DNA from 4 places in the Paenibacillus sp. FSL P2-0089 genome. Region 3 is predicted to be linked to each of the others. Evidence: riboswitches for the same ligand, from Rfam matches in the RefSeq annotation. Region 3 holds a riboswitch; each other region holds the start of a gene.
What was found. A riboswitch is a leader RNA that binds a small molecule or an ion and turns the genes downstream of it on or off. The one in region 3 is predicted to bind thiamine pyrophosphate.
Positions count from the first base shown of each region.

Region 1: another riboswitch for thiamine pyrophosphate. It lies ahead of NST69_RS08555 (thiamine phosphate synthase); the one in region 3 lies ahead of thiC (phosphomethylpyrimidine synthase ThiC).
Region 2: another riboswitch for thiamine pyrophosphate. It lies ahead of NST69_RS12640 (ABC transporter ATP-binding protein); the one in region 3 lies ahead of thiC (phosphomethylpyrimidine synthase ThiC).
Region 4: another riboswitch for thiamine pyrophosphate. It lies ahead of NST69_RS00500 (ABC transporter substrate-binding protein); the one in region 3 lies ahead of thiC (phosphomethylpyrimidine synthase ThiC).

Region 1 is NZ_CP152006.1:2,109,727-2,111,923, forward strand. It holds gene NST69_RS08545 (SDR family oxidoreductase) at 1-288, shown strand, start outside; gene NST69_RS08550 (hypothetical protein) at 447-983, shown strand; TPP riboswitch at 1,039-1,141, shown strand; gene NST69_RS08555 (thiamine phosphate synthase) at 1,271-1,942, shown strand; gene thiS (sulfur carrier protein ThiS) at 1,939-2,142, shown strand; gene NST69_RS08565 (thiazole synthase) at 2,173-2,197, shown strand, end outside.
Region 2 is NZ_CP152006.1:3,087,749-3,089,945, reverse strand. It holds gene NST69_RS12650 (DHA2 family efflux MFS transporter permease subunit) at 1-98, opposite strand, end outside; gene NST69_RS12645 (TetR/AcrR family transcriptional regulator) at 280-936, shown strand; TPP riboswitch at 1,003-1,105, shown strand; gene NST69_RS12640 (ABC transporter ATP-binding protein) at 1,236-2,006, shown strand; gene NST69_RS12635 (ABC transporter permease) at 1,987-2,197, shown strand, end outside.
Region 3 is NZ_CP152006.1:7,515,479-7,517,675, reverse strand. It holds gene thiC (phosphomethylpyrimidine synthase ThiC) at 1-1,054, opposite strand, end outside; TPP riboswitch at 1,215-1,321, opposite strand; gene trxB (thioredoxin-disulfide reductase) at 1,371-2,197, opposite strand, start outside.
Region 4 is NZ_CP152006.1:118,039-120,235, reverse strand. It holds gene NST69_RS00505 (hypothetical protein) at 1-550, shown strand, start outside; TPP riboswitch at 623-733, shown strand; gene NST69_RS00500 (ABC transporter substrate-binding protein) at 883-1,956, shown strand; gene NST69_RS00495 (MTH1187 family thiamine-binding protein) at 2,008-2,197, shown strand, end outside.

The DNA.
Region 1 (2,197 bases), 2.3 Mb from region 3:
TCGTCCACCAAAGGAGCCATTCTCAGCTTCACCCGTTCGCTGTCAATGAATCTGGCCGATAAGGGCATCCGCGTGAACGCGGTAGCGCCCGGACCGATCTGGACCCCGCTGATTCCGTCCACCTTTGACGCGAAGAAGGTCAGTGAGTTCGGCGGCACCCAGCCGATGAAGCGCCCGGGGCAGCCTGAAGAGCTGGCACCGGCGTATGTATACCTGGCCTCGGACGATTCCTCCTATGTGAGCGGACAGGTGATGCATGTGAACGGCGGCGAGGTTGTCAACGGATAATGGGTGCAGAATAAGATCTGGATGCAGATTTGTGTGCAACATATAAATTTTATTTTAAAAAAGCCTAACCGCTTGCCGGCAGGCTTTTTTTCTGCGCTTGTAACTATTACAATATATTTCCGTCTATTTAGATAATTTGATATGAAAAGGGGATAGGGATGCTTAGAAAAAAAGGATTCATTCTATCTGCAGCGGGGATTTTAATTTTTCTGGTAGTGTTCATTTATTGGACTCCTTTTGCAGGGAGAGTTGTGGAAAACACAAGATTGGAAGGATATGCAAAAAGCATTGGGATTAGAATTACACAGGAATCGCCGCCGCTACCCCTTGTTACTTCCGGGAAAACCCAAATTCCGGTTACCCAAGGCAGCTATTGCTGGGGAAAATTAGGATGTGCAGATTATACAGGAGGACAATCCTTGGTACAGGGGGTTACTCCCACTGTTATAGCCCCTGAGGGGGGGATCGATGTTGCTTTTACTTATAAACCGGCACCCGGCGGGTTAACCGTTCAGCAATTTGTCGATGATAAAGAAGTGCAAATTCCATTGAAGAACGGCTCTTTTAATGCTCCAAAAGAACAAGGCGTTTATTACTACGGCATATCAGCATTCTGGACATCCGAGGATGGTAAATTTTCAGAAGGGAGTTCATCCGTGGCTTTTGTAATTGAAGTAAAATCTACGAAAGAATAGCTCTAACAGGAATTATATGCTAATATACAAAAAGCAAGGCCAAACAACCGCATAGAACGATCACTAGGGGAGCCGCAAGGCTGAGACGGGCGTATCTGCTCGGACCCTTTGAACCTGATCTGGGTTATACCAGCGTAGGGAAGTGGAGAACGAATATTGCAGCGGGGGTATACGGCTAATACCGGTATTCCTGTTTCTATTCCAGACTGCTTCCTTTACGGGGGCGGTCTTTTTTGTGTTGTGGAGAGGTGTAGTGTGAGCTGGGACAGACGGGAGGGGGAAAGGCGTTGCACGAAATTCATGTCATCTCAGACGGTCGGCTCCACCCTGAGAAGCTTGCGGAGCTGGCTGCGGCGGTACATCCCATGGTGGATTATATCCATCTCCGGGAAAAAGCCATGTCCGCCCGCGAACTGCTGGCGGCGGCGCAGCAGATGCTTCAGGCCGGGGTTCCGCCTTCGAAGCTGGTCATTAATGACCGGATCGATATTGCCTTGGCCGCTGGGGCAGGCGGTGTACAGTTGGCCTGGCATAGCCTTCCGCCAGCCGCAGCACGCGGGCTTGCACCGGGCCTGCGGATCGGCAGGTCGGTACACTCGCGGGAAGAGGCGGCGGAGGCTGGAAGGCGGGGAGCAGACTTCTGCCTCTACGGGCATGTTTTCCCGACGGCCTGTAAGCCCGGACAGCAGGCACGGGGACTTGCGCAACTGGCCGAGGCTGTCCGCTGGAGCCGCATCCCGCTGATTGCGCTTGGAGGGATTACCCCGGGTAATGCCGGAGCGGTGCTGGCCCAAGGGGCGGCTGGCATTGCTGTCATGTCGGGGATCTGCGGAGCCCCGGACCCGGTGGCAGCGGCCATGGCGTACAGGGAAGCGGTCCACAGGGACAGGGCAGCGGAGCTGGCTGAAGCGCTGGATATGGCTCAAACACAGGGCACAGCAGGAGGTGAACAGGCATGAATGTGACCGTTAACGGAAAGAGGCAAAGAATCGAAGAGAGCTGCCGGACACTGGAGGATCTGCTCTCCCGGCCCGAGTGGGCCGGTAAGCTGGTGATTGTCGAGCTGAATGGTGAGCTTGCTGGCAGAGAGGTTTACGGAGAAACACTGCTCAGTGAGGGGGACCGGGTGGAGCTGGTTCATTTTGTAGGCGGAGGCTGAACACGAAGACTTATCCCAGGAGGCGTTAACATGCAAGATCCATTGATGATTGGCG
Region 2 (2,197 bases), 3.3 Mb from region 3:
TCCAGCACAACCATAAATACTCCGGCAATAATGGCCAGCAGCGGAACCAGAATGCTGGACAGCCGGAAATCGGCTTCCTGCTTCAAGGTCTGATCCATGTCTCTTCTCCTCCTGAGCTGTCCGCGTTCTACATTGACCTGCGGGCAGATTGTTCTATATAATGAGTGAACGGACAACTGTCCGTAAGTGCAATTCATAGTCTACGGACAATTGTCCGTTGTGTCAATTCTTTTATTTATTTTTCTGTAAATCGCTGATTTATTTCTGAAAGGGGTTCTCATGAAAAAGCCAGACACCGATGCTGCACAGCTCCCGCGCTCAGCTCCGCAAGCCAAAGAATCCGCTCCGCCCGAGTCCGCCGATCCTTATGTACAGCGGATTCTTGAAGCTGCCCGCCATTTGTTCACCGAGAGCGGACTTGAGGCAGTCAGCATGTACAGCATTGCCAAGCGGGCAGGCATAGGACAAGGCTCCCTGTACCGCCGCTTCACGGACAAGGGTGAGATCTGTTCTGCACTGCTGAAGGGCAGCGCAGATCAATTCCTGTCCGGGCTGGAGCAGCAGGTGGCTGCCAGTGCCGGTGAAGCTCCGGCTCTCGCTCAGCTGCAGAGCAGCATTGAGCAGATTGCCGATTTCATTGAGCAGTATGCTGAGCTGCTGAATATGATCAAAGCCGAGTTCACCGGTAAGAAGCAGCTGACCCAGTTTGAGCATCCTTTTTTTCAGCGGCTGGGGGTGATGATGACAGAGCTGCTGCAGCGTGCTGCGGAGGGCGGTGAGATTATTGACATTGATCCTGCCTTTGCGGCCACGGCCTTAATCTCTGTCCTCAGCCCAGATCTGTACCTGTATGAGCAAAAGCGGCACCACTCCTCCAAACTGGACATCTCCCGGGGCATCGTCACCTTGTTCGTGACCGGTCTGGCGAAGCGCTGACCGCCTGCTCTTTACAAGAGGGGAATTTGTGGTATATTAAGTAGCAATTACGAATTCAATAGCAATATTATTCACTAGGGGAGTCGGCCGACTGAGACGGAGCTTAAGCTCCGGACCCTTTGAACCTGATCTGGATCATACCAGCGGAGGGAAGTGGAGCAGAATGTATCAGTGGTTCCCGTCACAGGGCCGCAGCCGACTGTACCTTCCGCCCCATTCATTGCCTCCGGGAATGAATGGGGCTTTTTTGTGCTCCGTGCAGGTTCTATTTCAATCCGGGGAGGCTTGTACATAGTCTTATGATCAACATTAGCAATCTATCTTATGCTTTCGGGACCGGTTCGTCCCGGACACCCGTCTTCTCAGAGCTATCCATGAATGTGCAGCGCGGCGAATTCATTTCTGTTGTAGGCGGAAGCGGATGCGGTAAAAGCACCTTGTTCAAAATCATCGCCGGCCTGCTGGAGCCGGACAACGGCAGGATTACGCTGAACGGAGCCGAGTCCGCTACAGCAGCGAAGAGGCTGGGCAGTGTGGCCTACATGCCGCAGCAGGATCTCCTCCTGCCTTGGCGGACCGTAATGGACAATTGTCTGCTGCCCTGGGAACTCAAGCGCAGCCGTCCCAAAGCGGCCGCCGTGGCCGAGATTCGTACCCTGCTGCAACGCTTCGGCCTAGAGGGAACCGAAGGGGCTTATCCCCAGGAGCTGTCCGGCGGGATGCGCCAGCGCGTGGCGGTCCTCCGCACCGTGGCGGCGGGGAATGACCTGCTGCTGCTCGATGAGCCGTTCGGGGCGCTCGATGCCATTACGAAGCGCTCACTACAGCGCTGGCTGCTCGAGTTATGGGCGGAGCTGGACAAGACGGTGCTGTTCATCACCCATGATCTGGAGGAGGCTCTGCTGCTCAGTGACAGAATCTATCTAATGACGGGCAGTGGCGGCGGCGGGATGCAGGAATTCCCAGCTGGTCTCCCCCGTCCGCGTCATCACAGTCTGAACTATCTACCGCAGTTCGCCGCCCTGCGCCAGGAATTGGAGCTGAAGCTATATGAGAACCGCCGCTCCTAGAAGATTGCTCCAGCATTACGGTCCGGCTGCCCTGCTCGCCCTGCTGACGCTTGCAGTCTGGGAGACTGTAGCCCGGCTGGGCCTGGTTCCTCCCTTCATTCTTCCGGCTCCGTCTGCGGTCTGCAAGGCCTTGGTGGAGGAACGCCGCCTGTTATTCGGGGTGCATCTGCCGGCTACACTGCTTGAAGTGC
Region 3 (2,197 bases):
GACGCAGGCCATCCCCCAGCGAGAAGGCCACATCATACGTCTTCATAATCTCACAGATGTCTTCGAAGTGTGTGTACAGGAAGTTCTCCTGCTGATGGGCCAGGCACCAGGCAGCCATAATCGATCCGCCCCGGGATACAATGCCTGTCATTCTCCGGGCAGTGAGCGGAATATAGCGCCGCAGCACCCCGGCATGAATGGTGAAGTAATCCACCCCCTGCTCCGCCTGCTCAATCAGCGTGTCGCGATAGAGCTCCCAGGTTAAATCCTCAGCTATACCGTTCACCTTCTCCAGCGCCTGGTATATGGGCACTGTCCCGACCGGCACAGGAGAATTGCGGATAATCCACTCCCGGGTGGTATGGATCTTAGAGCCGGTGGAGAGATCCATGATGGTATCAGCCCCCCAGCGGGTCGCCCACCGCATCTTCTCCACCTCCTCTTCAATAGAAGAAGTGACCGCCGAATTTCCGATGTTGGCATTGATCTTCACCAGGAAGTTACGGCCGATAATCATCGGCTCACTCTCCGGGTGATTGATATTGGCCGGAATAATAGCACGGCCCGCAGCCACCTCATCCCTAACGAACTCCGGCCGGATATTCTCCCGGATCGCAATATACTCCATTTCCGGTGTGATGATCCCTTGCCTTGCATAATGCAACTGGGTCACATTGCCGCCTGCATAGGCCCGCCTCGGATTCCTGCACAGTCCTGGATAAGCTTCTGCGGCAGCCCCTTCTCTGCGGATTCCGTTATCCTCCGGCCGGACGGCTCTTCCGGTGTACTCCTCCGAATCGCCACGCTCCGCGATCCAGCTTGAACGGTGCGGCGGCAGCCCCCTCCGAATGTCCATCTCCTCCGCGGCATCCGTGTACATACCGCTTGTGTCATAGACACGCAGCGGAGCATTTTCCTCTTCCCCGGCAACGCCTTCGGTTCTGCTGAGGCTGATCTCCCGCATCGGAACCCGGATATCCGGGCGTGAGCCCTCCACATACACTTTACGGCTTGCGGGGAATCCCGAAAGATCCACCTCTTCGTTTTTACCCATTCCTTTCATTTCAATCTCCTCCTCTTCGCTCTGTACACTCATCAGATAAGAGGTCACGCAGCAGATTGAGCTGAAGAATCTATAGATTCCTGCAAGTCAAAAAGCCGCTCCACCTGGAGCGGCTTTATTAAAGGAACAGCCAAATAAGACTGTATTCAAAAAAGGTCCGACTCCACTTTCCTACGCTGGTATGATCCAGATCAGGTTCAAGGGTCCGGAAATTCAATTTTCCCGTCTCAGCCTATTCAGGCTCCCCTAGTGGGTATCTTATCTAATTAAATACATTTTACCTGTATGGGTAATTCTTGTAAACCCGTTATTTGTCTAGCGATTCGCTCCAGTCGTGCACCATCGTGCCTTCCAGGAACTTCTCGGCATCCATAGCGGCCATACAACCGGTTCCCGCTGCCGATATCGCTTGACGGTAACGGGTATCCTGTACATCGCCACAGGCGAATACACCCGGGATGTTGGTCTCGGTGGTACCCGGATTCACCACGATATAGCCATTCTCATCCGTATTGATCTGCCCGCCCAAGAAGGCTGTGTTCGGTGTGTGTCCAATCGCTACGAACACGCCGTCTGCCTCCACCAATTCTGTCAGACCTGTCTCATTGTTAAGCACCGTAAGGCCCTTCACTCCGGTCTCTCCTACCGTTACTTCAACCGGTGTGCGGTTCAAGGCCCAGGTTACCTTGCTGTTGTCACGCGCCCGGTCCTGCATGATCTTCGAGGCCCGCAGCTCGGGACGGCGGTGAACCAGCGTTACGCTGGACGCAAAGCGGGTCAGGAAGCTGGCTTCCTCCATAGCGGAGTCTCCGCCGCCGACGACGACAATCTTTTTATTACGGAAAAAGAAGCCGTCACAGGTCGCACATGTGCTGACCCCGCGTCCCACATTCTCCTGCTCGCCCGGAATGCCCAGATATCTTGCAGAGGCCCCGGTTGAAATAATAACCGACTCCGCTTCCAGTACACCCATTCCGTCCACTGTTACCTTGAACGGACGCTGTGAGAAGTCCACCGACTCCACCCAGCCATTCTTGAATTCAGCACCGAAGCGTTCCGCCTGCTTGCGCATATTGTCCATCAGGTCCGGACCCAGAATCCCTTCAGGGAAGCCTGGAAAGTTCTCCACTTCTG
Region 4 (2,197 bases), 340 kb from region 3:
GATGTACGGCGAATATTATTACGGAATGCTGCTGAGTATTTTTCATAAAATCGTGCTGCTGAAGCTCGCCAACCTTCACTCCCGGCTGCGCATCAACCACGATAACGACGAGATCGAGAATCTGATCTTCCTGATCAACAAATTCTCGGCCAAATTCTACTTCCTGGAGCTGATTTCACAGTCGCAGGGGCGGGAGATTTTTTTTCAGCTGCGTAAGGTGTATGGCAATGATGCCCTGTTCGATGAGGTGAAAATGACCCTGAATGACCTGTTCCAGTACCAGGACAAATTCCAGGCCAAGCGGCGGGATACGCTCCTGATGGTGCTCACCGTGTTTACTGTCATCAGCGGAATATACGGGATGAATCAGGTCATCGAGGATCTGAAGGGCCAGATTGACTGGAGCAAAATGCTGGAGTACTCCGCGTTCGAGTATCTGGCTCTGTTCCTGACCTTCTCGGGGATCACCGTCAGTGTCGGCTTAACGCTGAGAGAGATCTGGAACGGCATCCGCAGCCGCCGCAAGAAGCGGCATTATACGAGGGATTAAGACACAGAGGGTGGACAATGTCGAAGCTGCCGTCTATAATACACCGTAAGAACATAGCAATACCCGTGAACTTTATAGAACCAGGGGTGCTGGAATTGGCCGGCTGAGATTGTATCCCACAAGATACTGACCCTTATACCTGATCTGGATAATGCCAGCGTAGGAATCTTCATTCGGCACAGTGCCTTAAGCGGTACTGAAGCTGAATTCCCCTCACGCAAGTAACTGGCGTCCCGATCTTCGGGACGCTTTTTTGATTATATGGATGTACAGGAATAGGGTTTCTGTAAGCTCTGAAGACCAGGGGTTGCTGGAAGGAGAGAAAAAGAGAAATGGGAGTCAAAAAAACAGTAATGCTGCTGCTCAGTTCCATGCTGGTTCTCACGGTCGCGGGATGTGGCGGCGGGAACAACAGCGGCAATGCGGGGGCCAGTGCACCTGCTGCCGGGAACAGTACGGCTGCACCTGATGCAACCGCAGCTGCACCCACGGATGCACCTAAGGCGCTGACCCCGGTCAAGATTGCCCTGGACTGGACGCCGAACACGAATCATACCGGCCTGTATGCAGCCAAGGAGCTGGGCTATTACGCGGAGGAAGGTCTTGACGTACAGATTGTACAGCCAGGCGCTGCCGGGTCTGATACAATGGTCACTTCCGGCGAAGCCCAGTTCGGCATCAGCGCCCAGGAGGCGCTGACCCTGGCCCGCCTGCAGGATGTGCCGCTGGTGTCGATTGCTGCAATCATTCAGCATAATACCTCGGGCTTTGCGGCTCCGAAGGACCGCAATATTAAGACGCCGAAGGATTTTGAAGGCAAAACGTACGGAGGCTGGGGCTCCCCTGCGGAGCAGGCTGCCATGAAAGCCATTATGGACCCCGAAGGCGGGGATGTCTCCAAGGTGAAGCTGGTGAATATCGGCGAAGCGGACTTTTTCACAGCCGTGAAGCGGGATATTGACTTCGCCTGGATCTTCTATGCCTGGACCGGGGTGGAAGCCGAACTGCGCGGGGAGCCGCTGGATATGCTGTATCTGAAGGATTACGCTCCGCAGCTGGATTACTACACACCGGTGCTGACCACCAGCGAGAAGGAGATCGCCGAGCATCCTGAAGTGGTGAAGGCCTTCCTTAAGGCTACGTCCAAGGGGTATCAGTACGCTATCGATAACCCGGAAGAAGCCGCGACGGTACTGTCGGATGCTGTACCTGATCTGGACCCCAAGCTGGTGCTGGCCAGCCAGAAATGGCTTAGCCCGAAATACAAGGACGACGCCCCGCGCTGGGGTGAGCAGAAGCTTGAGATCTGGAAGAATTACGCCGACTGGATGTACGGCCTGAAGCTGCTGGATAAGCCGCTGGATGCGGAGAGTACGTTTACGAATGAATTTTTGCCGGAATCATAATGAACCCGCATGACGGGAATCTTATACTTAACTTGAAAGGAATGATTGATCATGGCTAACACACTGCTTAGCATTCAGGTAATTCCCAAGACACCGAACAACGAGGATTCCATCCCTTACGTGGACAAGGCTATAGAGGTGATTCAAAAGTCAGGCGTGAAGCATCAGGTGAATCCGCTGGAGACCACGATGGAAGGCGAGCTGTCCGAACTGCTGGATATTGTGCGTGATATGCACGAGG